DNA from 4 places in the Micromonospora sp. WMMD1102 genome. Region 1 is predicted to be linked to each of the others. Evidence: riboswitches for the same ligand, from Rfam matches in the RefSeq annotation. Region 1 holds a riboswitch; each other region holds the start of a gene.
The links. A riboswitch is a leader RNA that binds a small molecule or an ion and turns the genes downstream of it on or off. The one in region 1 is predicted to bind cyclic di-AMP.
Positions count from the first base shown of each region.

Region 2: another riboswitch for cyclic di-AMP. It lies ahead of O7626_RS30990 (hypothetical protein); the one in region 1 lies ahead of O7626_RS34865 (C40 family peptidase).
Region 3: another riboswitch for cyclic di-AMP. It lies ahead of O7626_RS10320 (C39 family peptidase); the one in region 1 lies ahead of O7626_RS34865 (C40 family peptidase).
Region 4: another riboswitch for cyclic di-AMP. It lies ahead of O7626_RS26175 (hypothetical protein); the one in region 1 lies ahead of O7626_RS34865 (C40 family peptidase).

Region 1 is NZ_JARUBN010000001.1:7,679,892-7,685,811, reverse strand. It holds tRNA gene O7626_RS34885 (tRNA-Gly) at 316-389, opposite strand; gene O7626_RS34880 (zinc metalloprotease) at 602-1,612, shown strand; gene O7626_RS34875 (pyridoxamine 5'-phosphate oxidase family protein) at 1,634-2,215, opposite strand; gene dcd (dCTP deaminase) at 2,316-2,894, shown strand; gene O7626_RS34865 (C40 family peptidase) at 3,014-4,054, opposite strand; cyclic di-AMP (ydaO/yuaA leader) riboswitch at 4,067-4,207, opposite strand; gene O7626_RS34860 (hypothetical protein) at 4,402-4,611, opposite strand; gene O7626_RS34855 (peptidoglycan recognition family protein) at 4,687-5,920, shown strand, end outside.
Region 2 is NZ_JARUBN010000001.1:6,859,635-6,868,011, forward strand. It holds gene O7626_RS30950 (ferredoxin reductase family protein) at 1-1,497, shown strand, start outside; gene O7626_RS30955 (FMN-binding protein) at 1,536-2,042, shown strand; gene O7626_RS30960 (FAD:protein FMN transferase) at 2,085-2,897, shown strand; gene O7626_RS30965 (hydrolase) at 3,000-3,650, opposite strand; gene O7626_RS30970 (hypothetical protein) at 3,929-4,132, shown strand; gene O7626_RS30975 (hypothetical protein) at 4,283-4,501, shown strand; gene O7626_RS30980 (SRPBCC domain-containing protein) at 4,498-5,151, shown strand; gene O7626_RS30985 (DNA alkylation repair protein) at 5,204-5,875, shown strand; cyclic di-AMP (ydaO/yuaA leader) riboswitch at 5,983-6,116, shown strand; gene O7626_RS30990 (hypothetical protein) at 6,119-7,147, shown strand; gene O7626_RS30995 (hypothetical protein) at 7,192-8,377, opposite strand, start outside.
Region 3 is NZ_JARUBN010000001.1:2,291,388-2,299,764, reverse strand. It holds gene O7626_RS10330 (GNAT family N-acetyltransferase) at 1-33, shown strand, start outside; gene O7626_RS10325 (DUF2231 domain-containing protein) at 233-781, shown strand; gene O7626_RS10320 (C39 family peptidase) at 871-1,683, opposite strand; cyclic di-AMP (ydaO/yuaA leader) riboswitch at 2,156-2,296, opposite strand; gene mdlC (benzoylformate decarboxylase) at 2,552-4,153, shown strand; gene O7626_RS10310 (FAD-dependent oxidoreductase) at 4,273-5,874, opposite strand; gene O7626_RS10305 (NADP-dependent oxidoreductase) at 5,987-7,060, opposite strand; gene O7626_RS10300 (NAD(P)H-binding protein) at 7,096-7,935, opposite strand; gene O7626_RS10295 (YbaK/EbsC family protein) at 8,041-8,377, shown strand, end outside.
Region 4 is NZ_JARUBN010000001.1:5,843,257-5,851,633, forward strand. It holds gene O7626_RS26155 (FAD-binding oxidoreductase) at 1-135, opposite strand, end outside; gene O7626_RS26160 (hypothetical protein) at 216-968, opposite strand; gene O7626_RS26165 (MarR family transcriptional regulator) at 958-1,392, opposite strand; gene O7626_RS26170 (O-acetyl-ADP-ribose deacetylase) at 1,468-1,998, opposite strand; gene O7626_RS26175 (hypothetical protein) at 2,123-3,139, opposite strand; cyclic di-AMP (ydaO/yuaA leader) riboswitch at 3,143-3,276, opposite strand; gene O7626_RS26180 (SDR family oxidoreductase) at 3,528-4,571, opposite strand; gene O7626_RS26185 (polysaccharide deacetylase family protein) at 4,913-5,638, shown strand; gene O7626_RS26190 (glycosyltransferase family 2 protein) at 5,725-6,894, opposite strand; gene O7626_RS26195 (hypothetical protein) at 7,016-7,597, opposite strand; gene O7626_RS26200 (hypothetical protein) at 7,837-8,151, shown strand; gene O7626_RS26205 (ribose-5-phosphate isomerase) at 8,262-8,377, opposite strand, start outside.

The sequences.
Region 1 (5,920 bases):
CTTGATCGACTTGACAATGTAGTAGAATGGGTCTACAATCGGTGTTGTCTGCCGAGCAGCCTATACCAGGCCGCCGGTTTCTTCAACATGGGCTCCTTCGGCGGCGCCTTGAGCAAGACGCGCCTGTTGGCCCGTTGCCCGGCGCGAGCACAGCGGGAATGGCTTCTACTACTCGGAGCAAGCTCAGACGGAGCAAGGTCAAGCCGGAAGGCGACTGAATCCGGAGGGGCACGCAGGGGGCACGTCACCCGGATAGAGATCAGAAACGGCGAAGGCCCAGCGTCAGGAATGTCCTCTGACCTGGGCCTTCGTTGTTGGAGCGGGTGACGGGAATCGAACCCGCACTGTCAGCTTGGGAAGCTGATGTTCTGCCATTGAACTACACCCGCGAGCGGACCCCACTGTACCCGGTCGGATCCGATCATGCACTCACCTACCCCCGAGCCCCACCCCGACCCCACCGCCACCTGCTCGAACAGGTCACGAACCACGCCGTGCCGCCTCGTTTGCAACAGAGACCGAGCCAGGTAACGTCCGCCCCACCTGCAACTATGGCTCTGTGTCATCACAGAACCACTATCCGAAAGTAAAGGGTGTGGCGATGGTGTTCCGTGGACTGCGCTGGTCGTCGCGTTCGACCGGCATGACGAGTGTGTTTCTCGTCCTGCTGCTCGGACCCGGTCCGGTGGTGGCGGCACCTCCGGATCCGGCCAGGGAATCCGGCGCACCCGCCTGCACCGAGACCGCCACAGGGCACCCGCACACCGCGAGCCCGCACGGCAGCAACCCGAGTGCCAAGGCCAAACCTGGTGCGCCGTACGCGGTCGAGCCGAACGAGCTGACGTCGGCCGAGGCGGCCGAGCGGGACCGGGCGGTCGACGCGGCGTACGCGCAACGGGTCGGGGTGGCGCCGTTCGGCGTACCGGGGAAGCTGACGATCACGATCGACGTGGTGTTCCACGTGATAAGCGAACGGCGGACCCGGGCCGCCGGGGACGTCCCGCTTTCCCTGATCCAGGCTCAGATCAGGGTGCTGAACGAGTCGTTCGGCGGGCGTACCGGCGGGGCCTGGACACCCTTCCGCTTCCGGTTGAAGAAGGTGAACCGGGTGACCAGACCCGCCTGGTATCCGATCGCGCCGGAGAGCCCGACGGAGACCCAGATGAAGCGGGCGCTGCGGGTCGGTGGCAAGGACACACTGAACATCTACACCGGGCTGCTGGAGGAGAAGCTGCTCGGCTGGGCCACCTTCCCGGAGCGCAAGCTCGACCCGTACGACGGGGTGGTGGTGCTGGCCGAGTCACTGCCGGGTGGGACGGCCGCGCCGTACAACGCCGGTGACACGGCCACGCACGAGGTCGGGCACTGGCTGAATCTCTACCACACCTTCCAGGAGGGCTGCGACGGCCAGGGCGATCAGGTCCTCGACACGCCTGCCGAGGCGGAGCCGGCCTTCGGCTGCCCGGAGCGGCGGGACACCTGCACGGCGAAGCCGGGCACCGACCCGATCCACAACTTCATGGACTACTCGGTCGACGCCTGCATGTACGAGTTCACGTACGGTCAGGCGTTCCGGATGCTCAAGGCGTGGAAGGCGTTCCGCGAGCCGTAGGCGTGCGTGCGTGCCGGCAGCTCAGGGCGTCGGGACGGGCTCCTCTTCCACCGCCCGGCGCCGGCCGCGCCGCCTCGACCCGGTGGTGGCACCGACCGGTGTGCCCGGTGCGCCCGGTGCGGCGCCGGCCGGGTCGAGCCAGACCTGCACGGCCGGTCGTTCGGACCGGTCTCCGGCCGCGAGCGGGGTGGCGCCGTTGCTGCCGTGCCGGGCCACCATCGCGACGTCGACGGTGAACTCGAAGAGCCGCCAGTCGACCTGCGGGGCGGCCCGCAGGTTGCCGGCGAGCTGGTCCACCCGGGCCTGGTCGGTCACCGGCCGGGCCCGACCCGCGACGTACGCCTCGTCGTCGCTGTCCTCGGGCGGGAACGAGTGCAGCGCGTATCGGCCGTCGCGTTCGAGGTCACGCCGCTTCGGAGAGTCGACGACGAAACAGAAGAGTCCCTCGTCGGTGATGACCGGGGACACCGGGTGCACCCGCGGCCCACCGTCGGCGCGCACGGTCGCCAGGTAGCCGAGACCCGGACCGTACTGCTGGATGAGGACGCGGATCGCGTCGGCGAGTCGTGGCTCGTCAGAGGCGAATTCGGACCAGGATGCCATGCCCACATTCTATCGAACACCTGTTCGATCACCTACCCCGATCCCACCCATCGGCGAGGTCGCGGCCGGTCACCGTCACGCCACTCGCTAAGGTGATCCGGTGCTGCTCTCCGACCACGACCTAGTGATCGAGATCAAGGCGGGCACCCTCGCGCTGGAGCCGTTCGAGCCCGCGCTGGTGCAGCCGTCGAGCATCGACGTACGCCTGGACCGGCTCTTCCGGGTCTTCAACAACCACCTCTACACGCACATCGACCCGGCGATCCAGCAGGACGAGCTGACCTCGCTGGTCGACGTGCCGGACGGCGAGCCGTTCGTGCTGCACCCGGGTGAGTTCGTGCTCGCCTCCACGCTGGAGGTGATCTCCCTCGGCGACCAGCTCGCCGGCCGGCTGGAGGGCAAGTCGAGCCTGGGCCGGCTCGGCCTGCTCACCCACTCCACCGCCGGCTTCATCGACCCCGGCTTCTCCGGCCACGTGACGCTGGAACTGTCGAACGTGGCCAACCTGCCGATCCGGCTCTGGCCCGGGATGAAGATCGGGCAGCTCTGCATCTTCCGGCTCTCGTCGCCGTCGGCCCACCCGTACGGATCGGCCGTCTACGGCTCGCGCTACCAGGGACAGCGCGGGCCGACTCCGAGCCGTTCCTGGCAGAACTGGCGCACCTGGCCCACCCGCTGAGGCACGGCGCCACCCCGTCGGCCGAACGGCAGAACCCCCGCCGCACCTGCGCGACGGGGGTTCTGCGTTGACTCGGTCGACTCGGAGACCGTCGACCCGGGGACCTCAACCCGGAGATTTCAGCCCGGTCTGCCGAAGCTGTGGATCTCGCCGTCGTCCATCCGCTTCATCTTGACCGGTTCGCCGGCCCGGGAGGCGTGCACGATCCAACCGTTGCCGACGAACATGCCGACGTGGCTGAGGTCGGCATAGTAGAAGACCAGGTCACCAGGGCGCAGCTCGGAGCGGCTGATCTGCTTCGTCTGTCCGCGCTGGGCGCGGGCGTTGTGCGGCAGCGAGACGCCACCCTTGGCCCAGGCGGCCAGGGTCAGGCCGGAGCAGTCGTACGAGCCGGGGCCTTCGGCACCCCACTTGTACGGCTTGCCGATCTGCGCGCACGCGAACTTGACCGCCTGGCCGGACGGGCCGCCGGGGTAGGTCGCCGGGCAGGGCGCGGGCCGCAGCGGGCCGGCGGAGCCGTTCCCGTACGCCTGGATCCGCAGCTTCTGTAGCCGCTCGACCTCGGCGTCGATCTCCTTCTTCTTCGCCGCCAGTTCCGCCTCGGTCTTGGTCAGCTGGGTGACCAGCCGGTCCAGCGGAGCCTTCTGGGCGGCGTACTTCTCCTTGAGGTCGACGACCTCCTGCACCTCGCGCTGCTGCTGGCGCGCGAACTGGTCGAGCACCGAGAGCTGGCCGACCAGCGCGGTCGGCGACTTCGAGGTGAGCAGGGCGTTGACCGCCGAGGCCTTGTCACCCTTGTACGCCTGCACGGCGAAGTCGCTCACCCGGTTCATCGCGGCGTCGATCTGCGACTGCAGCGGGGCGATCTTCTTCTGCAGGGTGGCGGCCTGCTTCTTCTTCGCCGCCAGGTCCTGCCGGGTGGCGTTGTGCTTCTCGACGACCGGCTCCAGCTTGCGCCAGGCGGTGTCGATCTGCTGCTCGATCTCGGCCACCGACGGCTCGGCCAGTGCCGGCGTCGTGCCGGTGAACAGCACGACGGCGCTGGCGAGGGCGGTGAGGGCGATGACGAGGATGGACCTTCGAGGGCGCGGTTTCGCGTTCCCGGCGTCGGCGGCTGCCGACGGGAGGGAGGGCGACCGCGGCGGGGCAGGGGAAGCCACCGGGGTCCGTACTCCTTCTTCCGTAGCCCGCCTACCGGGTTAGCTGACGGGTTCGGGCGGAAAGAGTGTCGCCCTACCGCAGAAGGCGCGGATTCACCCCAGGATGCTCGGGTCCCCGGTTCGCTCTGTGTGACGATTCGGCGGTGTCGAGACGTCGCCGCCCGGCTAGGCGGCCTGCCGTCGGCTCGACGGTCCCCAACCTTAGAGAAGGGTGTTATCCAAACGCAACCCCGTGATCTGAGTCGATTCGTTGTGTATCGGGGCGGTCACGGACGGCGCGAACCGACGCTCGGCGGAGTCGACCCACGAGGACCGGCTCGGACACGCTCGGTATAGGTGAAAGTTTTCTACATGGCGACGAGCTTGTTTGGCAGGTATTGACCGCAGCGGTGTCCCGGGTGGAGGGTGATCGGCAGGCCCACCCCGGCCCCTGGAGGTTCGATGCTTCCCACGACAACGCCGCTGAGCAGGAAAATCGCGATCGGCACCGCCCTGCTCGGCGCTGCGGCACTGCTGCCGGCCAGCCCCGCGCTCGCCGCGCCGCCGTCGACCGACACCCGGCAATCCGAGTACGCCGACACCCGGCAGTCCGAGTACGCCGCCGCGGCGACCCGGCGGCCTGGTACGGCGCGGTGGCCCGGTACGCCGGCAGCGACCGCGCGGACGCCGCCGCCGCCTTCGCTGACGAGGTGTACCGGACCCTCGCCGAGGGTGCCAGCCGGACCACCGACGACGGGCACCGGATCACCCTCCCCGGCCACCCCGGGATCGTCCCGCAGCGGCACTGGCTGGACCGGCTCGGCCTGCCCGGCCGACCCCGCCCGGACGGGCTGGAGTGCCCGCGCGACATCTCCTGCGAGTGGATCCCCGCCCCCTACCAGGCGTTCGGCGAGGGCGACTACGGCAACCACGACCTCTCCGACCGGCCCGCCCGGCAGAAGGTCGAGTACATCGTCATCCACGACACCGAGGGCAGCTACGACACCACGCTGCGGCTGGTCCAGGACCCGACCTACGTGAGCTGGCACTACACGCTCCGCTCCGCCGACGGGCACATCGCGCAGCACGTGAAGGGCAGGGACGTGGCCTGGCACGCCGGCAACTGGTACGTCAACGCCAAGGCGATCGGCCTGGAACACGAGGGCTTCGCCGCACAGGGCACCTGGTACACCGAGGCGATGTACCGGACCTCGGCCAAACTGGTCCGCTACCTCGCCGACCGGTACGACATCCCGCTCGACCGCGACCACGTCATCGGGCACGACAACGTCCCCGGGATCCTGCCGGCGAACGTGCGCGGCATGCACTGGGAACCCGGGCCGTACTGGGACTGGTCGCACTACTTCGACCTGCTCAGGGCGCCGTTCCGGGGCGTCGGCGCACCGGCCGCCGGACTGGTCACCATCGACCCGGACTTCGCCACCAACCGGCCGGCGTTCACCGGCTGCACGGCGGCCGGGGTGCCGTGCCCGGCGCGCGGGTCGTCGTCGGTGGTGCTGCGCACCGCACCGACCGCCGACGCGCCGCTGGTGAACGACCTCGGGCTGCGCCCGGACGGCACCCCGAACACGATGCACATCTCCGACCACGGGGCGCGGGCGTCGGCCGGACAGACGTACGCGCTCGCCGGCCGGCAGGGCGACTGGACCGCGATCTGGTATCTCGGGCAGAAGGCGTGGTTCCACAACCCGAGGTCGAAGCCGACCGCGAAGTGGACGGTGGGCCTGGTCGCGACGCCGAAGCCGGGCCGGGCGACGATTCCGGTGTACGGCCGGGCGTACCCGGAGGCGGACGCCTATCCGGCCGGCGTACCGGTGCAGCCGGTCACCCCGTTGCAGTACACCCTCGCCGCCGGGCAGCGGTACG
Region 2 (8,377 bases), 820 kb from region 1:
GCGGATCCGGCGGACGCCTGGTCGAATCCGTCGCGCGGCCGGGAGCCGTCGCGTGGCCGGGAGCCGTCGCGCGGCAGGAACTCCTGGTCGTACGCGGACCAGGCCCCGGCGTACCGGCCCAACCCGATCAGCGGGGCCGCCGAGGCGGCCCGGCACCGGGAGACCGCCGAGGTCGAGCCGTACGACCGCAGCGGCCGGCTCTTCTTCCACATCGTCTTCTGGTCGGCGCTGGCCACCAGTGTCTATCTCTGGTGGCTGAACACCCCGACCGGCTCGATCCGGAACACCGCCGACATCCTGATCGCCGGTGGCCGGCTCACCGGCATGGTCGGCGGGTTCCTGCTGCTCGCCCAGGTGCTGCTGATGAGCCGGGTGCGCTGGCTGGAGCGCTGGATCGGCGCGCACTCGCTGCTGATCTGGCACCGGGAGCTGGGCGCCTTCCTGCTGCTGGCCATCCTGGCGCACGCCGGGCTGATCGCGGTCGGCTACAGCAAGCTGACCAACACCCCGATCGTCGAGGGCACCTGGACGCTGCTGAGCACGTACGAGGACATGATCAGCGCGACGGTGGCCACCGGCATCCTGGTCGGCATCGCGCTGCTGGCCATCCGGGCGATCCGCCGGATGATGAACTACGAACTCTGGTACTACCTGCACCTGAGCACCTACCTGGTGCTGCTGTTCAGCTACGGCCACCAGTTCGCCACCGGGCGGGAGCTGTCCAAGCCGGGCTTCGGGATGTACTTCTGGGCCGGGCTCTACGTCTTCGTCGTCGCCTGTGTCCTGTGGGGACGGATCATCTCCCCGATCGCGTTCAACCTGCGGCACCGGCTGCGGGTCGAGGACGTGGTGCCGGAGGCGTTCGAGATGGTCTCCATCTACATCTCCGGCAACCGACTGGACGAGCTGGACGCCCGCGCCGGGCAGTACTTCCGGTGGCGGTTCCTGACCAAGGGCTGCTGGTGGCAGGCGCACCCGTTCTCGCTCTCGGCCGCGCCGAACGAGCAGTGGCTGCGGCTGACCGTCAAGGTCGTCGGCGACCACACCGAGTCGCTGCAATACCTGGAGCCCGGCACCCGGATCTTCGCCGAGGGGCCGTCCGGGGTCTTCACCGCCGACCGGGCGATCCGGCCCCGGGCCCTGCTGATCGCCGGTGGCAGCGGCATCGCGCCGATCCGGGCGCTGCTGGAGGACCTGCCCGAGCAGACCGTGGTGATCTACCGCTCGCGCAGCGAGGAGGAGCTGCTCTTCCGCGACGAGCTGGACTTCCTGGCCCGCTCCCGCAACGCCCAGGTCTGGTACGTCATCGGTTCCCGCGACGACCCGGCACCCCGGCATCTCTTCACCGCGAAGGGCATGCGCGAGCTGGTGCCGGACGTACGCCGTCGGGACGTCTACCTCTGCGGCCCGCCCGGCCTGGTCGACGTCTCGATGCGGACGATGCGCAAGCTCCGGGTGCCGCGCCGGCAGATCCACCTCGACCCGTTCGAATTCTGACCCCCCGCACACCCCCACCCCCTACGGAGGTAACTCCCGTGCGTCGTGCCGCCTTCGCCGTCCTCGGTACCGCCATCGGCGCCAGCCTGCTGATCGGCGCCAAGCTCGGCACCTCGACCGAAGCCCCCGGCGACCAGGTGGCGCTGGAGGAGGAGACCGACGGCGGGGCCGCCGCCGCGCCACCGGCCGGCAGCACGCCGGGCGCGAAGAAGACCACCGCGCCGCCGGCCAAGAAGCCCCCGGCGAAGGCTCCGGCGGGCGGCCTGAAGGACGGCACCTACGCGGGGGCGACCGCCAACTACGACTACGGTGCGATCAAGGTGACCATCACGGTCGCCGGTGGCAAGGTCACCGACGCCGACGCCAGCTATCCGGACGAGGACCCGACCAGCGCCAGCATCAACCAGGGCGCGATCCCGAAGCTGCGCCAGCAGGCGCTCGCGGCCACCAGTGCCAGCAAGGTGAACACGGTCTCCGGGGCGAGTCTGACCAGTGCGGCCTACAAGGCGTCGTTGCAGTCCGCGCTCGACAAGGCGAAGGCCTGAGCGGCGATGGGTACCGCCGGGCTGCGTCGGGTCGAGCAGATCATGGGTACGCCGATAAGCGTGCAGCTCACCGACCCGCTGCCGCCCCGGCGCCTTGCGGCGCTCGCCGAGCAGACGTTCGACTGGTTCCGCGAGGTGGACGAGCGGTTCAGCACCTACAAGGAGCACAGCGAGGTCAACCGCTTCCACCGGGGCGAGCTGTCCATCCAGGACTGTTCGGCCGACCTGCGGCTGGTGGTCGAGGCCTGCGCCGACCTGTGGCGGGAGACCGACGGCTACTTCGACGCGTACGCCACCGGCCGGTTCGACCCGTCCGGCTATGTGAAGGGCTGGTCGGTGCAGGTGGCGTCGGACCGGCTGCTGGCGGCCGGCTGCCGGTCGCACTGGATCAACGCGGGCGGGGACATCCGGGCCCGGGGCGGCCCGCGTCCGGGTGAGCCGTGGCGGATCGGCATCCGGCACCCGTGGCAGGCGGACCAGATCTGCTGGGTACTCGGCGGGAACGACTTCGCGATCGCCACCTCCGGGACGTACGAGCGGGGCTTCCACGTGGTCGACCCGTACCGGGGTGCTCCGGCCACCGAGCTGACCTCGGTCACCGTGGTCGGCACGGATCTCGGCCGCACCGACGCGTACGCCACCGCCGGGGTGGCGATGGGGCAGGCCGGGCTGCGCTGGCTGGCCGATCTGCCGGAGTACGAGGTCGGCATCGTCACCTCCGAGGAACTCTGCTACCGCACCGACGGCTTCCCGGTGCTGCCGCTCGACCCGGACGCGCCGGGGCCGCCGTCACCGGCGCACTCCGATGTCACCGGCCAGCCCGCCCACGGCTGGGCCGACGGCCGGCGGAGCTGACGGCCGGCGGAGCTGACGGCCGGCGGAGCTGACGGCCGGCGGAGCTGCCGAGGGCGGAGCTGCCGGAACGGAACCGGCGGGGAGGAGCCGGCGGGAGCGGGGTCAGCCGGGCAGTCGGCCGACGAACCACTCCGCCGCCTCCCGGGCCACCTGGTCCAGGGTGCCGGGTTCCTCGAAGAGGTGGCTGGCACCGGGCACCACCCGCAGTCGCGCACCGGCGTCGAGGTCGCCAAGCGCCAGGTCGTTGAGCCGCAGTACCTCGTCGTCCAGGCCGCCGACCAGCAGCAGGGTTCCGGCGCGTACCCGGGGCAGGTCGGCGCCGGCCAAGTCCGGGCGCCCGCCCCGGGAGACGACCGCGTACACCTGGTCGGGGCGCTGCGCGGCGGCGCGGAGCGCGGCGGCGGCTCCGGTACTCGCCCCGAAGAGCCCGATCGGCAGCCGGCCGGCCGGTTGCGCTGTCGACAGCCAGTCGACGACGCCGACGAGTCGGTCGGTGAGCAGGCCGATGTCGAAGCGCAGTTCCCCGGTCCGGTCGTCGAGCGCCTCCTCGTCCCGGGTCAGCAGGTCGACGAGTACGGTGGCCAGGCCGCTGCGGTTGAGCGCCTCGGCCACCATCCGGTTGCGCGGGCTGTGCCGGGAGCTGCCGCTGCCGTGTGCGAACAGGACGATCCCGCGCGCGTCGGCGGGGACGACCAGGTCGCCGACGAGGCGTACCTCCCCGGCCGGAATGGTGGTCTCGGTGGTTCCGTCCATCGGCTGCCTCTCCTGCCTGTCGCCGGGCGCGTTCGGCCGCGTACCACCGACCCGCCGCTCCGTCGGTCCCACCCGGCGCCTCCGGTCCGGTTTCAGCCGGCGGTTTCGGTCCGGTCTCAGCCGGCGGTTTCGTCCGGCTTACCCGCCGGTGCCCGGGTCAACCACCCGGCCGCCCCGGAACGGGGTTTGCGGCTGCCTGACCGGGGAAGGCCACCGCAGCATCCGACTAGACGCCGGCCGGCCGCCGTGCCGACCGGCGGAGGAACGGAAGGGGCGCTATGGCCCGCCACAAATCCGGCAAGGCGAAGTCCAGCTCGGCCCGGACCGACGACGCGGGGCAGCAGGCCCCCGACCGGAGCGAATGGGCGGACGAGGCGGCCAAGGCGAGGTCGCTCGACGACCCGCGCCGGATGCCGCCGCGCGACGCGGTAGGCATGCCGTCCAGCGGCGAGCGGTACTCGGAGGATCCGCGCGACCACTGACCGGGCGACGGCAGCCCGGCACGAACCGATCGACGATCCGCTGTCAGATCCTTGGAGACCCGTGGTCAGTCTCGACCATGAGTCTCCAAGGATCTTTTTGCAGCAATATCAGTGTTGACTTAATTAAGTTATAGCTGACATAGTTCCCGGGTGCACACGTTCGACACCCCCGCGCGCCGGGGCGGGCCGACAGCGGTCAGCCGGGAGATCGGCAGCTGGCTGGAACGCCTCCGGCTGTTCTGGAGCCAGCGCCTCGACGCGCTGGCCGGCGAACTCGCCCGCCGTGAAGGCGAACGCCCCGAACAGCACGTCACCGGCGCGGACACCGCCGGAACACCGGACCAGCCCGTCAACGAGGAGAACCCGTGATCGACATCGTCAACCAGATCAACGCCACCCAGCGGGAGATAGGCAACCAGGCGGTCACCGGCGGACCGGGGCGGTCGGTGCTGCTCCGCCGGAGCTACGACGCCCCGGTCGAGGACGTCTGGCACGCCTGCACCGACCCGGAGCGGCTCGGCCGATGGCTCGGCGTGGTCGAGGGCAACCTCCGGGTCGGCGGCAGGTTCCAGCTCAAGGAGAACGCCGGTGGCGAGATCCTGCGCTGCGAGGAACCCCGGCTGCTCAAGGTCACCTGGCTCTTCGGCGAGGGCATGCCGACCGAGGTGGAGGTACGACTGTCACCCGGCGAGGACGGCCGGACCCTCTTCGAGCTGGAACACGCCTCACCGGCCCAGATCGTCGACGAACTCGTCAACACCTACGGTCCGGGCGGCACGATCGGCATCGGCGTCGGTTGGGACCTCGCGCTGCTCGGCCTCGACCTCTTCCTGCGCGACGTCGAATTCGATCCCGCCAGCTGGCAGCACACCCCCGAGGCAAGGGACTTCGCCACCCGCGGCTGCCACGCCTGGGGACGGGCGGTCCAGGTCGCCTGGGGGACGAGTGACGACGACGTCGCCACCGCCGTCGCGTTCGCGACGCAGCACTTCGTCCCCGAGACCGACAGCGCCGGCTGACGGCCCCCGTCGCCCGGTGGGCGAATGAGCACAGCACAATCAGGAGGTGCCGATGACCGAGCCGGGAGTGCCCGAGGTGATGGCCGAGCTGGCCGCGTTGGACGACCCGAAGATGCGCGAGGCGAACGAGAGACACGGTGACGACCACGGGGTGAACCTCGGCCAGCTGCGCGCGCTGGCCAAGCAGCTGAAGACGCAGCAGGACCTCGCCCGCCAGCTCTGGCGGACGGAGGACACCGCGGCCAGGCTGCTGGCGCTGCTGATCTGCCGCCCGAAGGCGTTCGACCGTGCCGAACTCGACACCATGCTGCGGCAGGCGCGCACGCCCAAGGTGCACGACTGGCTGGTCAACTACGTGGTGAAGAAGAACCCGCACGCCGAGGAGCTGCGGCTGACCTGGTTCGCCGACCCGGATCCGGTGGTCGCCAGCGCCGGTTGGGCCCTGACCAGCGAGCGGGTGGCGAAGAAGCCGGAGGGGCTCGACCTGCGCGGACTGCTCGACACCATCGAGGCGGAGATGAGGGACGCCCCGGATCGTCTCCAGTGGGCGATGAACAGCTGCTTGGCCCAGATCGGCATCGACCACCCCGGACACCGCGCCCGGGCGATCGACATCGGCGAGCGCCTACAGGTGCTCAAGGACTACCCGACGTCGCCCGGCTGCACGTCCCCGTACGCGCCCGTCTGGATCGGGGAGATGGTGCGCCGGCAGCGGGGCGGCTGACCCGGGGGGCACAAATTCCACGCCGGACTCCGCCGAATCCATGAATCGACCCGGTTGACCAGGTAGTCTGACTCCGGTTCCGCCCGGTGGCGCACCCCTCCGCGCCGGCGTGACCGCCGCCGAGTCACCCGTCAGGGTGAGCCGGGGACCCAGGTAGGTGGGGTGAGTCCGCAACCGCGGTAGGGGCTTGTTCCGTCCCGAACCCGTCAGCTAACCCGGTAGGCGGGCGACGGAGGGACATGCATGACGGGATCCACCCGCCGGCGGCTGCCGCTGGCCCTGGCCCTGATCGCCACGTTCGGCGCGCTCACCGGGGCGGCGCTCCGGCCGGACGTCGCGGAGGCGAACAGCCCCGCCGCACTCGGCGACGAGGGCGACACACCACTCTTACGCGACGTGCTCGAATCCACCGGCCGAGGCTACCTACAGGCGAAGAACGCGCTGGCCAACGCCAAGGCCCGGCAGGCGAAGATCGCCGCCGAGCTGCGCCGGGTGGAGGCACGGATCGCGGAGCTGCGCCCCCGGGTCGAGGAGGTGGCCCGGACGGCGTACCGGACGGGTCGGATCGGCCCGGTGCTGGCCCTCCTGCACAGCAGCTCGGCCGACGAGCTGCTGGAGCGCGCCCGTCGGCTGGAGGCGGTGGCGCTGCAGGACGACGACGCGCTGCGCGCGCTCGGCGAGGCTCGGGAGCGGGCCACCCGGGCGAAGCGGGCGCTGGACGCCCAGGTCGTCGAGGAGCGCCGGCAGCTCGCCATCATGCTGCGGCAGAAGCAGGCCGCCGAGCGGGCCCTGGCCCAGGTCGGCGGGGCCTCCACCGGAGGATTCGTCAACGCCAGCTCGCCGCTGGCCCGGCCGGCGCCACGGGCCGGCGACGGCTCCTGGCCGCCGCAGTCGTGCAGCCGGCCCGACCCGACCACCACCGGCTGCGTCACGCCGCGAACCCTGCACGCCTTCGCCGAGGCGCGCCAGGCCGGCTTCACCAGGTTCGCCGGCTGCTACCGCTCCGGCGGCCCGTACGAGCACCCGAAGGGGCGGGCCTGCGACTTCTCCGCCGAGCCGGGCGGGTTCCGTGGCGCCGCCAGCGGAGCCGACCGCACCTACGGCAACAATCTCGCCGCGTTCTTCGTCCGCAACGCCGACCGGATCGGCGTGCTCTACGTGATCTGGTACCGGCAGATCTGGTTACCGACCACCGGCTGGAAGTCGTACGGCGGGGCGCGCGGCGACCCGTCCAGCGACCACACCAACCACGTGCACCTGTCGCTGGTCTGACGCCCCGGGAGAACAGCCCCGGGAGACAAGCCCCGGCCAGGTTGTCACGGTGTGCTGGCGTCGCGATGGGTCACCTGGTAGGTGGCATCGACCGCATCGGTCTCCAGCAGCACCGTCAGCAGGCCGTCCGGCAGCGTGCAGGTGAGGGTGCGGTCGGCCGACGGGCTGAGGGTGTAGCAGTGCCGGATCCCGCTCTCGTCGAAGATCGAGATCGTCGCGTCGCCGGTCCCCGAGATGCGCTGGTAGCGGAACGCCTCGCGCACCGCGTGCTGGTCGGCCGGCACCGTGAAGCAGAACCCGAACCGCTCGCTGCCACTGGTGACCGTCAGGCCCGCCGGGTCGCGGGTCAGGACCGGGCAGGACGGCGGGGCGGCCACCCGCCGGAAGGCGAGCTGGTAGTCACCGGTCGGCTCCCCGCTCGCCTGGTTGTCGGCCACCACGAAGAACGGCGCGGTGCCGGTGAGCTCGCAGGAGTACTGGTAGAGCTGGAAGGCGTCACAGACGTAGCCACCCGTGGCGTCGAACACCGTCAGTTGGGGGTTCGCCACCCCGGCCGCGTCGCCCGGGGTCAGCCGTACCACCTTGGAGCCGGCGGCGCTGGGCAGTTCGAAGCAGTCGACCTCGCCCACCACGCCGAACTGTCCATGCTGGACCGTGCCGTCGTCACCGGCCGTGGCGCAGCCGGACGGGGCGACCGGGAGGAACGAAACCGCGTAACTGACGTCGTTGTCGACGATCGATCCCGGCGAGGAGCCGACCACCAGGGTGTACCGGCCGGCGGCGGGGAACTGGCAGTACGGCCAACCGGGGCAGACCGTCGTCCCGGTCCCGGTGCTGTCGACGATCCAGGCGGACACCTCGTTGTAGACGGTCGGCGCCACGAAGGTCAGGATCCGGTCACCGGCACGGCCCCGGAACGGCTGGCACTGGGTACCCACCGGCGACAGTTGCCGTACCGAGAGGGTCGGGCCGGTCCACTCCGTTCCGGTCGCCGGCGCGCAGCCCGCGTTGCGGATCAGCGCGGTCACCGCCACCTGGTAGGACTTCTCGTCCCAGGTCTGGCTACGCACGACCAGCGTGTAGTCACCGACCGTCGGCAGCGCACATGCGCGGCTCTGCGAGTACTGGTCGCAGATCTTTGCTCCGGCGTCGTCGTAGAGGTCCCACCAGAGGAGCTGGCTGTCGGCGATCCGCACCAGGACCGGGCCGGCCGCGCTGGTACGGATCTTG
Region 3 (8,377 bases), 5.4 Mb from region 1:
CCCGCGGCCGTACCGGACGACGATCCACAGTGAACCTGAGCTGGTCCAGGCCGCCGGTCGGACTCCGCCGGCCCTTGTCAAGGATCAGCGCCACGGGCACCATGTCAACGGTCCGCACGCCTGCCCAGGCTGCCGGAGCTTTCCGCCCCACCGGCCCGTACGCCGGTCGTCCCACCCTGTCTTTCGCCGATCCGATCTGTCGTCGATCCGATCTGTCGCCGAGGAGGCGCCGGTGCTCGAGGAGTTCATGGGCATTCCCGCCCACCCCTTCCTGGTCCATGCCGCAGTGGTCTTCGTGCCACTGCTCGCGCTGGCCGCGGTCGGGTACGCGTTCCTTCCGTTCGTCCGCCCGCACCTGCGCTGGGTGCTGGGGCTGCTCGCCGTCGCCACCCCGGTCGCGGCGCTGATGGCCAAGCTCTCCGGTGACCGATTCCTCGCCCGCCTGGAATCACGTAACCGGGTCAGCCCGGAGTACGTCCCCCGGCTGGCGGAGCACCAGGATCTCGGCACCAACACCCTGTACGCGACCATCGCGCTCGGGGTGCTGACCCTGGCCCTGGTCCTCCTCGTCAAGCCCCGCACCGCCGCCGTACGGCCCGCCGCCAGCGTCGAGGGGGACGGCACGGAGGGCGCGGCTGCCGGAGGTGCGCCGGCCGCCAAGGAGTCGCCGGTGCTCAGCCTGGTCTTCGGGGTGCTCTCCCTGGCGGCGGCCGGGATCACCCTGTACTTCGTGTTCCGTACCGGCGACACCGGCGCCCAGGCGGTGTGGCAGGGCCAGTGACCTCGTGAGGTGTAAGGAAGGGCCCCCTCCTATACAAAATGCGATAGGAGGGGGCCCTTCCTTACACCCGTTCGGGAGGTCGGGTCGGCTCAGGACGAGTAGCCCCGGGTGGCCGCCCAGTTCGCCAGGTCGATGGTGCTCATCCAGTAGTTGCTGTCCTCGCCCGGGATGGCCGGGTCGGCAATCTTCACCGTACGGCCGTCGTCGCGGTAGCCGACCACCGTCAGGTAGTGCCCGCCGGGGTAGCTGTGCCAACCGCCGTCCAGGTCGGTGGCCGAGCCGGCGATGTTCATCACCACGGCGTATCCGCTGGTGACGGCGTGCACGACGTCCGCCTGGAGCCGGTCCATCTGGGCCGGGGTGGCCGCGCCGCCGGGGATGGCCGTGGTGCGGTAGAAGTCGGTACCGATGATCTTGTTGAGTACCCGGGTGGTGTCCTGGGCCGAGTTCGTGCCGCTCGTCGTGGTGCCGAGGTCGGCGGCTACTGAGTCCTGGCTCGGCTGCTTGTCCCGGACGGTGAGCGCGATCCGGGTGGCGGCCGGGCCGCAGTACCAACCGTTGATCTGGGTCTGGAAATCGTAGTCCAGCAGCTTGGCCGCGGGCGGCGCCGGCCGCTTGCTCGGGGTGCTGGTCGGGGCCGCCTTGGCCGCCTTGCTGGCCGGCGCCGTGGTCGGTGCCTCGGTCGCCGGGGCGGTGGTCTGCGGCGCCGTCGTCCGCGGCGCGGTGGTGGCGGCCGCTCCGGCCTGACCCGCGGCGGGGGCGCCGACTTCGGCGACGGCGACGGTCGAGCCGGTCTCCGGGGCCTCCGGCGAGCCGGTCGAGGCCAGCACGACCCCGGTCGAGGCGGCGGCGGCGAGCACCGCGGCCGAGGCGAGCGCGAGCCGGTTCCGGCGGCCCGACATGGCGGTCCTGAACCGCCCGTTAATTGCGTGCTTCAACGTTGTCCTCCAGGGGAATGCGTGTCACCACTACCGGGGGACGGGATGGTGACGCGACGTTTCTTATCGCTGCCGGAATGTGCCGGAGAATCGCGCGGAATGGCACCGGAAAGGCGCGCGCCGATGAACCTGGCGAAGACGGACCGGCGATGCGCCCACGGGTGCGGAGCACCGCTGTCGGCGTACCGGTGGAATCAGCGCCACCACGATCCGTCGTCGCCGGCCTGCGGCGGTACCGGGACCCGCCGGCGAGCCGGCCGGCGCGCCCCGCGCATCGACGACCTCCGCGGCACAGCCCGCTATCGGATCAGGATCGGGTCCCGGCCGGGGACCGGGTGGTCCGGTACGGCGGTCGCGGCGGCCGGGAGTGGCGCCACGATGCAGCGAGGAAACTGGGGGGACGGGCCGGAGCCCGGGTGATGCGGCACGAAACAACTACTCCTTCCGACACCGCCTACCGGGTTAGCTGACGGATTCGGGCGGGAAGGCCGCCCTACCCCGGGCCGCAGCCCGAGGATTCACCCCAGATAACTGTGGGTCCCCGGCTCGTTACACAACGACTCAGCGGGTCCGCTCCGGTGTCACCAGGCGGTGACCAAGGGGCCGGTAGCGGACTTGCCGACATTACTGTCCGCGTTCGGCCGTTGCCAAGCCCAGTGAGCAGCGAAAACAGTGACCAGGACCGCGATTGGGGGCTCCGGCGGCCATCCGAGGGTCACGGACGGTGGAGCAGATAAACCGGCATGATCATGTACGGGTGAGGTATGACGGAAATGACCGGCTTAGCCCGGTCGTCTGGGCATGGGACGAGGACACCAGGAGGCTCCTTTCGATGACAACGGTGCACGAAGCGACCTACGACCTGCTCCGTTCCCTCGGCCTGACCACCCTGTTCGGCAACCCCGGTTCCACCGAGGAGCCATTTCTGAAGAACTTTCCGGCCGACTTCGCGTACGTGCTGGCCCTACAGGAGGCGTCGGCCGTCGCGATGGCGGACGGCTACGCCCAGTCCAGCGGCCGCCCGGTGCACGTCAACCTGCACACCGCGCCCGGCACCGGGAACGCGATGGGCAGCCTCGTCACCGCCTGGCACAACAAGACGCCCATGATCGTTACCGCCGGCCAGCAGACCCGGACGATGAGCCTCTCCGAGCCGATGCTGACCAACGTGCGCCCGACCCAGCTTCCCGAGCCGTACGTCAAGTGGAGTCACGAGCCGATGCGCGCCCAGGACATCCCGGAGGCGTTCATGCGGGCGCTGGCCACCGCGGTCCAGCCGCCGGCCGGGCCGGTCTACCTCTCCCTACCGCTGGACGACTGGGACGAACCGGCCAGCGGCACCGCCCAGGTACGCCGGGTGAGCACCCGGGTCGCACCCGATCCGGCGGAACTGGACCGCTTCGCCGAGATCCTGGCGGCCAGTCGGCAGCCCATGCTGGTGATCGGCGCCGGGGTCGACCGGGCCGGCGGCTGGGCCGAGGCGGTCGCCCTCGCCGAACGGAGCCGGGCACCGGTCTGGCAGCCGCCGTTCGCCGACCGGGTCGGCTTCCCCCAGCACCATCCCCAGTTCCAGGGACTGCTGCCACCGGCGATCGGGCCGCTGGCCGAGAAACTGGTCGGGTACGACACCGTACTGGTGATCGGTGCCCCGGTGTTCCGTTACTACCCGTACGTCCCGGGTCGGCGGGGCTACCTGCCGGACGGGACCCGGCTGCTGCACGTCACCGACGATCCTGCCGAGGCGGCCCGGGCACCGGTCGGGGACAGCCTGGTCGGTGACGTGACGCTGGCCTGCGCCGGGCTGGCCGAGCGGCTGCCGCCGACGGACCGACCGCTGCCGCCGCACCGGCCCGCCCCACCGGACGCGGCAGGCGACACCCCACTCTCCCCGGACGCGCTCTTCGGGGCGCTCGCCGCCGAGTGGCCCTCCGACGGGATCGTCGTGCCCGAGTCCCCCTCCAACCTCAGCGTGCTGCACCGGCAACTGACCATCACCCGGCCGGGCTCGTACTACAAGATGGCCAGCGGTGGCCTCGGCTTCGCGCTGCCGGCGGCCGTCGGCATCGCGCTCGCCCAGCGGGACACCCGGCAGCACCGGCCGGTGGTGGCGGTGATCGGGGACGGCTCGTTCCAGTACTCGCCACAGGCGCTCTGGACCGCCGCCCAGCACCGGCTACCGGTCGTCTTCGTGGTGCCGGTCAACCAGGAGTACGGCGTACTGAAAGCCTTCGCCGAGTTGGAGGAGACGCCGGGGGTGCCCGGCCTGGAACTGCCCGGCCTGGACATCCCCGGCATCGCCCGGGGCTACGGCTGCACGGCGCACCAGGTGGAGTCGGTGGACGAGTTCCGGGCGGCGTTCCGGGCGGCGCTCGGCACGGAAGGTCCGACCGTGCTCGCCGTGCCGATCACCCGGGACGTCGCACCACTGCTCTGAATCCGCCGCCCGGAACACTCCCGGTGCAGCCGGGCCGGGGACCTCGGCCCGCGGCCGTCAGGTGGTCCGGGAAGGGCGGTCCCGGGCCGCCGTCACCCGCTGGTCCGGTAACGGCGGTCTCAGGACGTCATCACCCGCTGGTGCAGCGCGGTGACCGCCGAGCGGGCCGAGACGAACGATCCGTGCTGCCAGGCCACCTCGTGGCTGAGCCAGTCACCGGCGAAGTAGACCCGGCCGGCCGGGCGGAGCAGCAGGTCGTAGCCGGCGGTGCCGTGCGGCGGCGACGTCCAGGCACCCTCCAGGAAGCGGGTCCGGTCCCAGGCGTGCGAGTACGCCGTGGCCAGCTCCGAGCGGTACTTCTCGCCGTGGATCTTCACCCCCTGCATGACCGCCCGCTCCTGCCGTTGCGCCGGAGTCAGCGCACTGTACGCCCGCGCGTTCGCCCCGGTGTTGTAGTAGCCGACGATCAGGCCCCGCCGGCCGTGGAAGCCGTACGACGGGTACCAGATGTGCGCCAGGTCCAGGTCGGTCTCGGTGATGCCGCCGTAGATGCGCTGGTCCGACTCCCACCACCGGCTGCGGTACTCCAGCCCGATCTTGCCGGACGCGGCGGCCGGGAAGCCGCCGAGCGCCGCCGTCACGTCGGTGCCGAGGTTGTGCGGCACCCGGGCCATCAGCTGCGGCGGCAGCGTCGCCACGCAGAAGTCGGCCCGGAGCAGGCGTTCCCGGCCACCCTTGCGGTAGGTCACCTCGACCCGGCCACCCCGGTCGGTCACCCCGGTCACCTCGGCGCCGAGCTGGATCCGGTGCATGCCGACCGCCTTCGCCAGGGCCCGGGGGATCTGGTCCATCCCGCCCACCGGCTGGAACATCAACATCGCCTGGTCGTAGCCCATCTCGAAGGCGAAGTACCGGCCGACGTTGCTGGCGAAGACATCCGCCAGCGGCGGCGGGGCGCCCAGCGGTGTGCCACTGTCGTTGCCCGCCCCGGGATAACTGGCGTACCCCCGCCGGCCGGTGCCGGTGTACGCCCATCCGTCGGTACGCCCGCCGATCGCGCCGAAGCTCTGTAGGAAGGAGAGCAGCCGCTGCTTGTCCTCGGCGGTCAGCCGGTCGTCCAGCGCCCCCTGGTCGGTCGCCTTGGCCAGCAGTTCGGAGACGTAGCCGTAGACGTCGGCCCGGGCGGTGCGGTAACGGACCGGGGCGGTCATCCCGGCCGAGGCGTTGTAGATCCAGGCGTCCGCGTTGGCGTTCGTAAAGACCTCCACCGGTACGCCCAGTTCGCGGCAGTAGTCCATGGTGACCATCCACTGCGCGATCCGGCCCGGCCCGGCGTTGAAGTAGACGCCGTCGGAGAAGCCGGCCCGCTGGGTCTGCCCGTCGAGGTCGGTTTCCACGTCGCCGCCCCGGATGGTCAGGTTCCGGCCGCCGGGGCGGGAGCGCGCCTCCAGCACCGTGCAGTCGTACCCGGCCTTGCCCAGCTCGTAGGCGACGGCCAGGCCGGCGACGCCGCCGCCGAGCACCACCACCCGGGCGCCTGAGCGGCCGGTCAGGTGGAAGTCGGACCGGTTCGGTGCCCGGAACGGCGGTGCCGCCGACACGGCGGTCGGGGCGAGCCCGAGCGCGCCCATCGTGGCGAGCATCGCGCCCGCCCCGCCGCTGACCCCGACCGCCCGGAGAAAGCCCCGGCGGCTGACCGAGGACTGGTCGTGCTGGTTCATACCGTCTCCTCACAGGACCCGTGGGACGCCGAGTCTGTAAGGAGTGTGTTTCCGCGACGAAACGGAGAAGATTGCCGATCTGTTTCCGGCCTGGTGCCCCGGTCCTCGTCCGCTAATCGGCGTCGGCGGCGAGCCGGACGAGCATCTTTCCGACGTTGCCACCCCGGAGCATCTCCAGGAAGGCGCCCGGAGCCGCCTCGATCCCCTCCCGGACCGTGTTCGCGGTGCGCAGCGAGCCGTCGGCCAGCCAACCGGCGGCCAGTGGCAGGTAGTCGGCGAGCCGGTCCAGGTGGTCGGTCACCAGCATGCCCCGCAGGCTGAGCCGCTTGGTGAGCGCCAGCACCAGGTTCGTCGGGCCGGGCACCGGTGCGGTCGCGTTGTAGAGGCTGATCGCACCGACCAGCGCCACCCGGCCGCCGATGTGCAGCGCGTCCAGCGCCGCCGCCAGGTGGTCGGTGCCGACGTTGTCCAGGTAGACGTCGATTCCCTCGGGCGCCGCCGTCGCCAGCTGCGCGCGGACCGAACCGGCCCGGTAGTCGATCGCGGCGTCGTAGCCGAACTCCTCGACCAGCCGCCGCGCCTTCTCCGGCCCACCGGCCGAGCCGATCACCCGGGCCGCCCCGAGCCGGCGGGCGAACTGCCCGGCCAGCGAGCCGACCGCACCGGCGGCGGCGGAGACGAACACCACGTCGCCGGGACGGACCGGGGCGGTGTCGGTGAGCGCCACGTACGCGGTCAGCCCGGGTAGCCCGAGCACCCCGAGGTACGCCTCGGCGGGCGCGACCGAGGTGTCGAGCACGGTCGCGGCGGTGGCGTCGAGCACGGCGTACTCGCGCCAGCCGAGGGTGTGCGACACCGTCGCCCCGACCGGTACCGCCGCGGCCTCCGAGGCGACCACCTCACCGATCGCGGCACCGTCCAGGGCGGCTCCGACCCGGAACGGCGGCATGTACGACTTCCGGTCGTCCATCCGCGCCCGCATGTAGGGGTCGACCGACATCCAGGTGTTCCGCACCAGGATTTGCCCCGGTCCCGGCGTGGGCACGGTGGTGCTGACCAGTTCGAAGTTCTCCGGGCCGGGTTCGCCGTGCGGCCGGACCGCCAACCGGACCTCCCGGCTGGTCAGCCCCGCACCGCCGGTTTCGGCACCGTCCTGGCGCGCGCCGGCGCTGGCTTCGATCGACATCCACTCGCTCCCTTCGCTGCTGCTGGTCGGCACACCTAGCCCCGCTCGGGGGCCCAGACCCCGGTCGGCGCGGTGGCCCGGACATAGTCGGCGAAGTCCCGGGGCTCGCGCCCCAGCACCTGCCGCACCCCGTCGGAGAGGTACGCGTTGCGTCCCTCGGCGATCCAGCCGAGGCTCCGGACCAGGCTCTCCGCCTCCTCCGCCGCGGTGCCCGCCCCGGTCAGCCCGGCGAGGTACTCCGCCCGGGAGACCGCCCGGTAGCGCAGGTCCCGACCGGTCGCCTCGGCGATCTCGCGGACCGCCGCGCCGAAGCTGAGCAGTCGCGGACCGGAGAGCTGGTAAATCTGCCCGGCGTGTCCGGGGCGGGTGAGGGCGGCCACCGCCACCTCGTCGACGTCGACGTCGACGAACGGCACCAGGCCGTCGCCGGTCGGCAGCACCAGTTCACCGCGCCGCAGCGGATGCCAGAGGACCGGGAACTCGCTGAAGTTCTGCGCGAACCAGGTCGGCCGGAGGATCGTCGCGTCGAGCCCTGCCTGCGCGACCGCCCGCTCGCCGGCCAGCAGCTCGGGGTCGCCGGAGGCTCCCCAGTCCCGGGCGGAGAGCAGCACCAGCCGGCGGACCCCAACGGCCGCGGCCCGGGCACAGAACTCGGTGAGCTGTGCCGCCGCGTCCGTGCCGCCGGAGTCGACCAGGTAGACCGCTCCGGCTCCGGCCAGCGCCAGTGTCCAGCTGGACTCGTCGTGCCAGTCGAAGCGGGTCGGGCCGGAGCGCGAGGCGGCGCGTACCGGACTTCCGTACCGGTGCAGCAGCGCGACGACCCGGCGGCCGGTCTTGCCGGTGCCGCCGAGGACCAGGACGGGTGCGTCGTTCATGCCACCCAGTCAACCCCAGACCGGCGGAATTGGCTCGGACGCTCGGGCCGGCACGACGCGGTGGACCGGGGGCGACGCCGACCGGCCGGCGGGTACGGTGGCGCCATGTCCGCGATCACCGCCCTCGCCTCGGCCGGCATCCCGCACCGGGTGCTCCGGCACGGCCCGGTGCGCAGCGTGGCCGAGGCCGCCGAGGCGATCGGCGTCGAGATACCGGACGTGGTGAAGACCATCGTGGTACGCCGGGGAGCGCAGGACTTCGTCTTCGTGCTGGTACCCGGCGACCGGGTGATCTCCTGGCCGAAGCTGCGTACCCTGCTCGGGGTCAACCGGCTCGCCCTGCCGGACGCCGACGAGGCGAAGTCGGCGACCGGCTACGAGCGCGGCACCATCACCCCGTTCGGCTCCCGCACGGCCTGGCCGGTGGTGGCGGACGAACGGC
Region 4 (8,377 bases), 1.8 Mb from region 1:
CGCGGCGAACTCGGCGACCGCCTGCCGGAGGAAGTTGGGGCGGCCGTCGTCGGCGGGCCAGAACAGCGCCCAGGCGACCACGTTCACCACCACGATTCCGACCACGGCCACCGCACCGACGCGTGTTCGTCGCACACCGCCTCCGATCGGAGAACCGCATCCTATCGGCCGCCGTCACCCGTTCGGCCCCGGACGAGGCAACCGGACGACCCGCGCTACGACGGTTGTCCGTGCTCGGCGTGCGGTCCGTGGTCGGTGACCTGGGCGTCGAACCAGGCGTGCAGGGCGCGCAGCAGCGCCGGTTCGGCCGTCCGGTAGTCCAGCCGTGCCCCGGCGGGCAGTTCGGAATAGTCGATCAGGATCTGGCCGGCGCCGGCCCGCAGCTCCGCCAACCCGGGCATCTGCGCACCGTGGATCCGGGCCGGGTCGGTGAAGTCGCCACGGCGGAACCGCTCGGCTTCCGCCCGCAGGTGTTCGCGGACGAGATCCACCTGCCGCTGCCGCACCGGCTCGTCCGCCGTTACCGTCTGGTGGCCGCCGTCGGCGGTCGCTGTGAAGCGGTGGGTGGTGCGGTCCAGGTCGAACGGCATGACCTCGCGACCGCGTTCGGCGACCTCCGCCTGCCGTCGGGTGTCCGCGGTAACGGCCTCGTCTCGCCCCGCTTCGACGGTGATGAGCACGGCAGCGCTCACTAGGACGACGACGGCGGCGAGCCCGGCCGCGACCAGGAGACGGCGATGACCTGGCCGGTACGACGCCCAGAGCCGTTCCCCGGCCATCGACCTGGCACTGGTCGCCGACCTGGCACCGGTCGTCGAACCGCCTACGGTCGTCGAACCGCCTGCGGTTCTCGAACTGCCTGCGGTCGTCGAACTGCCTCCGGTCGCCGGGTTGTCGTCGGAGCACTCCGACGAGCAGGTCGCACCGGCCGCCGGCTCGTCATCGGTCATCGGCTTGTCACTGGTCATCGGCGGCCTCCGCCAGTCGTCGCACGGCGGCCAGGATCGCCGGCCGTTCGTCGGGTGGGATCCGGTCGAGCAACGCGGCGAACCGGGCCTCCCTGGCTGCGGCGAGCCGGTCGGCCGCGCGGCGGCCCTGCCCGGTGAGGGTGAGCCAGACGCCCCGGCCGTCGCCGGCCGCATCCGCCCGCTCCACCCAGCCGCGACCGGTGAGCTGGCCGACCAGCCGGCTCACCGTGCTCTTCTCCAGCCGCAGCCGGCGGGCCAGCTCGACCTGACGCAGTCCGCCCTCCCGGTCGATCTCGGCGAGGGCGTGCGCCTCGGAGACGGACATCGCCTGACCGCACGGGGTCTGCTCGGGCCGGTGCAGCCCGAAGGCCCGGACGAACTGGCTGACGGCGTCCCGCATGGCGCGCGCCTCGTCGGCACTCATAGTTGCACGCTACAACCAACTCGGTGCAAGATACAACCAGTTGACCGCCATCATCACATCGTCAGTGCTGACCCGTCACCCGGCCGAGGCAGATGGCCCGTCAGCGTGGTCGACAGCTGCCCGGAGCAGCGTGGCGGTCTCCTCGTCGAAGGCGACCAGGCGGATCGACTCGACCGCCGACGGTGTGCGGCGCAGCGTCCGCACCGCTGTCTCGGCCGCCCGGTCGGCAGGAAAACCGTAGACCCCGGTGGCGATGGCCGGAAAGGCCACGCTGCGCGCGCCCACCTCGTCGGCGACCGCCAGGCAGCGGCGGTAACAGGAGGCCAGCACCTCGGCCTCGTCGTACCCGCCGCCTTCCCAGACCGGGCCGACGGTGTGGATGACGTACCGGACGGGCGGGTCGAGGTCGAACGCGGGCGTCGCCACCGCCTCCCCGGGCGGGCAGGGGGCGATCGCCGCACCCGCCTCGGCCAGCCGGGGCCCGGCCGCCCGGTGGATGGCACCGTCCACACCGCCGCCACCCAGCAGCGACTCGTTGGCGGCGGTGACGATCGCGTCCACGTGCTGCCGGGTGATGTCGCCCCGGACGACCTCGATGACTGCCATCGGCCGATGATGCCAGCCCGCCGGCCGGCCCGCCGCGCGACGCGACGGGCACGCCGCCGACTGAACGCGGCCGCCCCGCCACCTGCACGGGCAGGTGGCGGGGCGGCCGGGTGTCGGGCCGAGGCTAGAGCATCGAGACGTGTACGTGGTCGGTGTGGTCGCTGGGACCGCTGTAGGAACTCCAGCCCTCGTCCGGGAACCAGATCTCCTTGTACCAGATCACGTAGAGGATGCCGAGCCGGTCGGCGTTGCGGATCAGGAACGCGGCCAGGTCGTTGCCGTACTTCATCTGGTCGTCGTTGGCGGCCCGGCTGAACCCGGAGCTGCGCAGCGACCAGTCGCAGGCCCGGCCCTTCGGGTGCTCGAACGGCCCGCCGGGCCGGAAGCAGCCGACGAACCGCTTGAAGCCCGCCCGGCGCACCTCGTTGTACATGTGCAGCGTCCGGGCCGTGATGCAGCCGCTGGTGGTCGGGTCCTTCTTGTTGCAGGGCAGCCCCGGGAAGCCGTCCGCCATCCCCGGCCCCGGCCGGGCGACCGGCGATGTGGCCGACACCAGACCCTTGTCGGGCCGCGAGTTGCCACCCACCAGGGAGAGCGCCTTCTTCGCGTCCGACTGCTGCTTCTTGATGATCTTCTCTTGGGCGGCCTGCTTGGCGACCTCCTCGTCGATCGCCTTCTTGGCCGCGCCGACCTCGTCCCGCGCCTGGTTGAGCGCCCGGAGCTTGCCGTTGTTGAACAGGTTCAGCTCGTTGAGCGCCGACATCCGCTGCATGAAGCCGCCATTGGAGGGGTCGGTCGAGTTGTTGGACAGCAGCATCGAGATGGCACTGAGCTTGCCGCTGCGGTAGGACTCGGCCGCGATCTCGCTTGCCTCCGGGGCGAGCGCCGCCAGCTTGGCCTCGGCGTCCTTCAGCTGCTTGCCGAGCGCCTGCTGCCGCCGCTGCGACTTGGTGCGCTCGGCCTTCGCCTCGGCGAGCCGCTTGCCGGCGCTGGCGAGGACGTCCCCGAGCAGCGGCGAGTCGGCTTCCTCCTGTGGGGCCGGCTTCGGCGCGGCCGACGCCTCGGACGGAACCGCGACCAGAGCTGCGGCGGTGAGCAGTGCCAGGGCAGTCGCCAGCCTTCGGCGTAGGGGTGCCCTCACATGTATCCCTTCCGTCGGCCGCCGACCGGGTTAGCTGACGGGTTCGGGATGGAAGTGGTCCCTACCGCTTTCGCGGATTCACCCCAGGGGAACGTGGGGCCCCGGCTCGCCGTGTGGCGATTAGGCGGCGATCAGCGCCGGCACCACACGGTATCCGGCTATGAACGGCAGACAGCATACCCGGTTTCACTTCCGGAATGGCAAGACCTGTTCCCGGCTAAAAGCGTTGCCAGGCAACGACTATCAGTAATCACGGCGCGTCGTACGCATCGAAGGGCATGCTTTGCCCGCCATTATCCACCAGCTGCTGTCGGCTATTCACCATCCGCATTGCCAACGGCCTGACGTGCGGAAACATGTCCAGGTTGGTCGGTGGGTGATTCTTCGACTACCGGCGGCGCCACGGCGTTGTGCCGAAGAGCACACCGGCGACCGCACCGGCGGAGAGCACACCGGCCGTCACCACGCCCCGGTGCTGGGACAGCCAGAGTTGCGGACTCCGGGTCCGGTACGGCGTGTCGAACTCCCCGTGCGCGCCCCGGTCCACCCCGTCACCGTCGTCCACCGGATGCCAGAGGTTCGCCCGGCGGTCCGGCGGGGCCGGCCGCGCCGTCTGCTGTCCGGAGTACCCGGTCCGGGCCAGATAGCGGTCGAGCAGGCCGGGCAGGCAGCGGTTGCCGATGATGGTGCCGACCGTCGACGCGCCCACCCAGTACTCCCGGCGGTCCGGCCGGTCGGCCGCGTGCACGATCGCCCGGGCCGCCAGTTCGGGCTGGTAGATCGGCGGTACGGGTCGGGCACGGTTGCGCAGCCGGGACAGCACCCAGTCGAACTGCGGGGTGTTCAGCGCCGGCAGGTGCACCATGGTGACCCGGACCGGGCTGCGGTCGTGCAGCAGTTCACAGCGGAGCGACTCGGTGAAGCCGACGATGGCGTGCTTCGCACCGCAGTACGCGGACTGTAGCGGGATCGACCGGTACGCCAGCGCCGATCCGACCTGCACGATCGTGCCGGCGCCCCGGGGCAGCATCCGGTCCAGCGCGGCCAGGGTGCCGTGGACGTACCCGAGATAGCAGACCTCGGTCACCCGCCGGAACTCCTCGGGTGCGATCTGGTGCAGCGGCGCGAAGACCGAGACGATGGCGTTGTTGACCCAGAGGTCGATCGGGCCGAGTTCGCCGGTCGCCCGATCCGCCGCCGCCGCCACCTGCCGGTGGTCCGCAACGTCCGTCTCGATCGGCAGCGGTACGCCGCCGGCCGCCCGGACGTCCTCGGCCGCCCCCCGCAGGCCGGCACCGCCCCTGGCCAGCAGGGCGATCCGCATCCCCCGCCGGGCCAGCAGCCGGGCCGTCGCCCGGCCCACCCCGGCACTCGCCCCGGTGATCACCGCCACCCGGGCCGCGGGTCGGCCGCGCACCCCTCGACCGCGCATCCCGCCCCCGTCCAGACCCGGTCCTGCCTGCCGCGCGGCGGCTACCCGAGGGGCGGCCCGGCAAACGGTCCGACACGGGCCAGGGCGATCCGGCGCGGTTCGGCACGGTCCGACACGGGCCGGCACGGGCCGGCACGGGCCAGCGCGGTTCGGCACGGGCCAGCGCGGTTCGGCACGGGCCAGCGCGGTTCGGCACGGGCCAGCGCGATCCGGCGCGGCCGGCACGGAGCGCGGGAGACCGGAGCAACCAGGCCGGACCACCCGTCCGGGTGAGGATGAAGCCGGGGCGCGCGGGTAACCGCGTCCGCGAAGGTGCGGCGGATTCCGCGAAGGTGCGGCGGGTGGAGGAACGAGTGCGCGGACGCGCGGTACCGGCGACGACGACCGTCGGTGCCGCGCTGGCCGCCCAGGTGGTGCCGGCCCTGACGGTACTGCCGGGGATACGGCTGCGGTTCTTTCCCCGGCTGAGCGGGCGCGGCTCTCCGGGGCACGTCGCGCTGACCTTCGACGACGGCCCCGACCCGGCTTCCACCCCGCTCTTCGTCGAGGCGCTGGCCGCGCACCGGACCCGCGCCACGTTCTTCCTGCTCGGATCGATGCTGGCCCGCGCGCCCGCGCTCGGCCTGGACCTCGCCGCCGCCGGGCACGAGGTGGCGGTGCACGGCTGGGCGCACCAGAACCTGCTGCTGCGCGGCCCGCACGCCACCTACCGCGACCTGGCCCGGACCCGGGAGCTGATCGGCGCGGTGACCGGTCGGGTGCCCCGGTTCTTCCGACCGCCCTACGGGGTACTCAGCGCCGCCGCCCTGGTGGCCGCGCGCCGGCTGGACCTGACGCCGGTGCTCTGGACCTGCTGGGGGCGGGACTGGACCCGGACGGCCACCCGCGCCTCGGTACTCGACACGCTGCGCGACGGGCTGGCCGGCGGCGGCACGGTGCTACTGCACGACTCGGACTGCACCTCCGCACCGGGCGCCTGGCGGGCAAGTCTGGCCGCCCTGCCGTACCTGTTGGAGGAGTGCCTGCGTCGAGGCTGGCAGGTCGGTCCGCTCGGCGAGCACGGCTGACGACACCGGCAGGCCCCCGACCGACTGCGACCCGTACCCGGCAAACCGACCCGGTCAAGCCCACCCCCCGCTCAGCCCACCCCGGCTCAGCCCACCCGGTCGGTCAACTCGCCCGGCACCGGCTCCGCACGGTCGCCCGGCACCACCCCGGTACGGCTGCCGGGTACCGCCTCGGCACGGCCACCGGGCACGACCGGCGCTGCCGGGGTGGGGGTGCCGGCCACCGGCTGGGTCGCGGACCGCGGATGCCGGACCCGGGTCACCACGCCGAGGTGTGCCCGCCGGGCGGCCTGGAGCGCGCTGAACAGCCCGTACGCCCCGCGCCCCACCAGCCGGTGTTTCAGCCCGGCCGCCCCGCCGGGCGGTTGGTAGCCGGCCGGCGGCAGGTGTGCCCGGTACCGGGTGACGATCTCGGCGAAGAACTCGCGGCGGCGCTCCGGCGGCACCCGCCGGGGGTGACCGAGCACCTGCAACAGGTGCCAGATCATCCGCTGGAAGACCAGGTGGCGCAGGTCGGCCGACATCGCCGGCTCGGCGTCGAGTCGGGCCAGCACCCGGTCCCAGTGTGCGAAGACCTCGAAGTGCCGCTCGCTGGGCGTCGCGGTGATCGCCCCTTCGGGGCGCTGCCGGTAGGCGTAACAGCACCGGTCGAGCAGGGTGATCCGCTCGGCGGCGAACATCAGCGGGAAACTGAACGAGACGTCCTCGTACCAGCCGGGTTCGAAGGTCAGGCCCAGGTCCAGCAGGAACCGGCGGCGGATCACCTTGTTGCAGGTGATGTGCAGCACCGACAGCAGGGCCGGCCGCTCGCGCAGGGTGAACGTCTCCGGCGCCGGCCTGCCGGCACCGACCTGGGAGAGTCCCAGGTGCCGCGTCCCGCCGTTCGGGTAATGCCTGGTGTACGCGGTGACCAGCAGGTCCGGCCGGGTTCGGGCCAACCGCTCGGCGACGGCGCCGAGACTTCCCCCGGGCAGCCAGTCGTCGCCGTCGACGAACCAGACGTACTCGCCGGTGGCCCGGGACAGGCCGGTGTTGCGGGCCGGCCCGAGTCCCTGGTTGTGGTCGAGGGTGACCACCACCAGCCGGGGGTCGCGGGCGGCGTACCGGGCCAGGATCGCGGCGGAGCCGTCGGTGGATCCGTCGTCCACCGCCACCACTTCGAGATCACGGAAGGACGGGTCGAGAATGGAGTCCAGGCATTCGGCCAGGTACGCCCGCACCTGGTAGACCGGGACGATCACGCTGAGCAGGGTCACCGCGGGCAACCTCCAGTGGAGGACGGAGACCAAATCGTAGCGTGGGGTAATCGTCTGGCGAGCGTTCAGTAACTACCGAGTGACCAAATTGTGATTTGTCGCTTTCGCTGGGTCGACCGACTCAGAGCCCCGCCACCCAGTTCCACAGGTCGACCACCCACTCGGTCTGGCGCAGGTACGCCACCCCGACCCCGGCCAGGAAGATCCCGGTGACCAGGTGTGCGCCCTGGGCGCTGCGGCGGATCCGGCCGAGCTGGCGCTCCCAGATCACCCGGCCGACCAGCCGGGCCAGTGCGAAGAGGCCGACCGCGACGAAGAGGGTCAGCACGAAGGTGACCACCGGACTGGTCAGGTCACCCCGGGCCGAGATCGCCCAGATCCCCCAGCAGACGAAGGCGAAGAGGCCGCCCAGCATGCTCCAGTGCCGCCCGATGCGCAGCTGCCGCCAGTGGTAACCCGGGGGAAGCTGCTCCCGCTCCCGCTCCTGCTCCGCCATCGGCCACCCGGTTCCGGTCGGCTCGTGCGGCGCCGTCCCCGGCTCGCCGTGCGTTCGCGGCACCCCGACCTGCGCCACACCCCGCCGGAAGCCCTCGGGCCCCGGCGGCATCCCCGGCCCGTACCCGTCCGGCGGCATCCCCGGCCCGTGCCCCTCCGGCGGCATCTCGACGGTCCGCTCGGCCCACGGCTGCGTGTGGTCTGCCATCAGTGCTGTCCTCCCCAACGGTCCGGGCCCGGAACCCGTTCCAGTTCCGAGGGTAGCCAGCCGGGCAAAAACCCGCCGAACCACCACCGACCGCACCCCGCGACGTGCCACCGACCACCACCGGCCGCACCCCGGAACCATCCCCGGAACCACCGTCGACCGCTGCCCGGATCATCCGCCGGCCCCGGCGGGCGCGCGAGCCCACGACCAGGCCGCCGCCGCCCCGGTATGGTCGGCAGATGACCGATCCGGAGCGGCGACGGCGGCGACTGCGACACGAGTCGTCGAGTGGCAGTGGCGGCGGCCAGCCCGCGGAGGGGCGGCGCGGCGGCGAGTCGGGCACCGGGCCGGGGGCCGGGGACGACCGGGACGCCGAACGCGGCCTGCGCGGGCTGATCGGCTCGGGCGCCTCCCAGGTGAGCGTCGGGGCGGCGATGCGCGCCCGGGACGCGGCCCGACCGACCGAGGCCGACCTCGCCGAGGCGGCCGAACGGCTGGTACTGGTCCGGCGTAACTGGGTACCCCGGGAGGACCTGCCACGCGGCGGCCGCTGACCCGTCACGCACCCGCCGACCCGCACCCGCCGGTCCCTACCCGTATCCGCCGACCCGTCCGTCCGGCGGGGCGGGCGGTCCGGCCGGCCGGCTGCTGGCCGGCGCGCCGGCTACGACGTCGGCAGCGGCGGCAGCGAGCGGGTGCGCTCGTACTCGGCGACCTGCCCGATCCGGCGTGCGTGCCGCTCGTTGCCCGAGAAGGCCGTACTGAGGAACGCCTCCACGA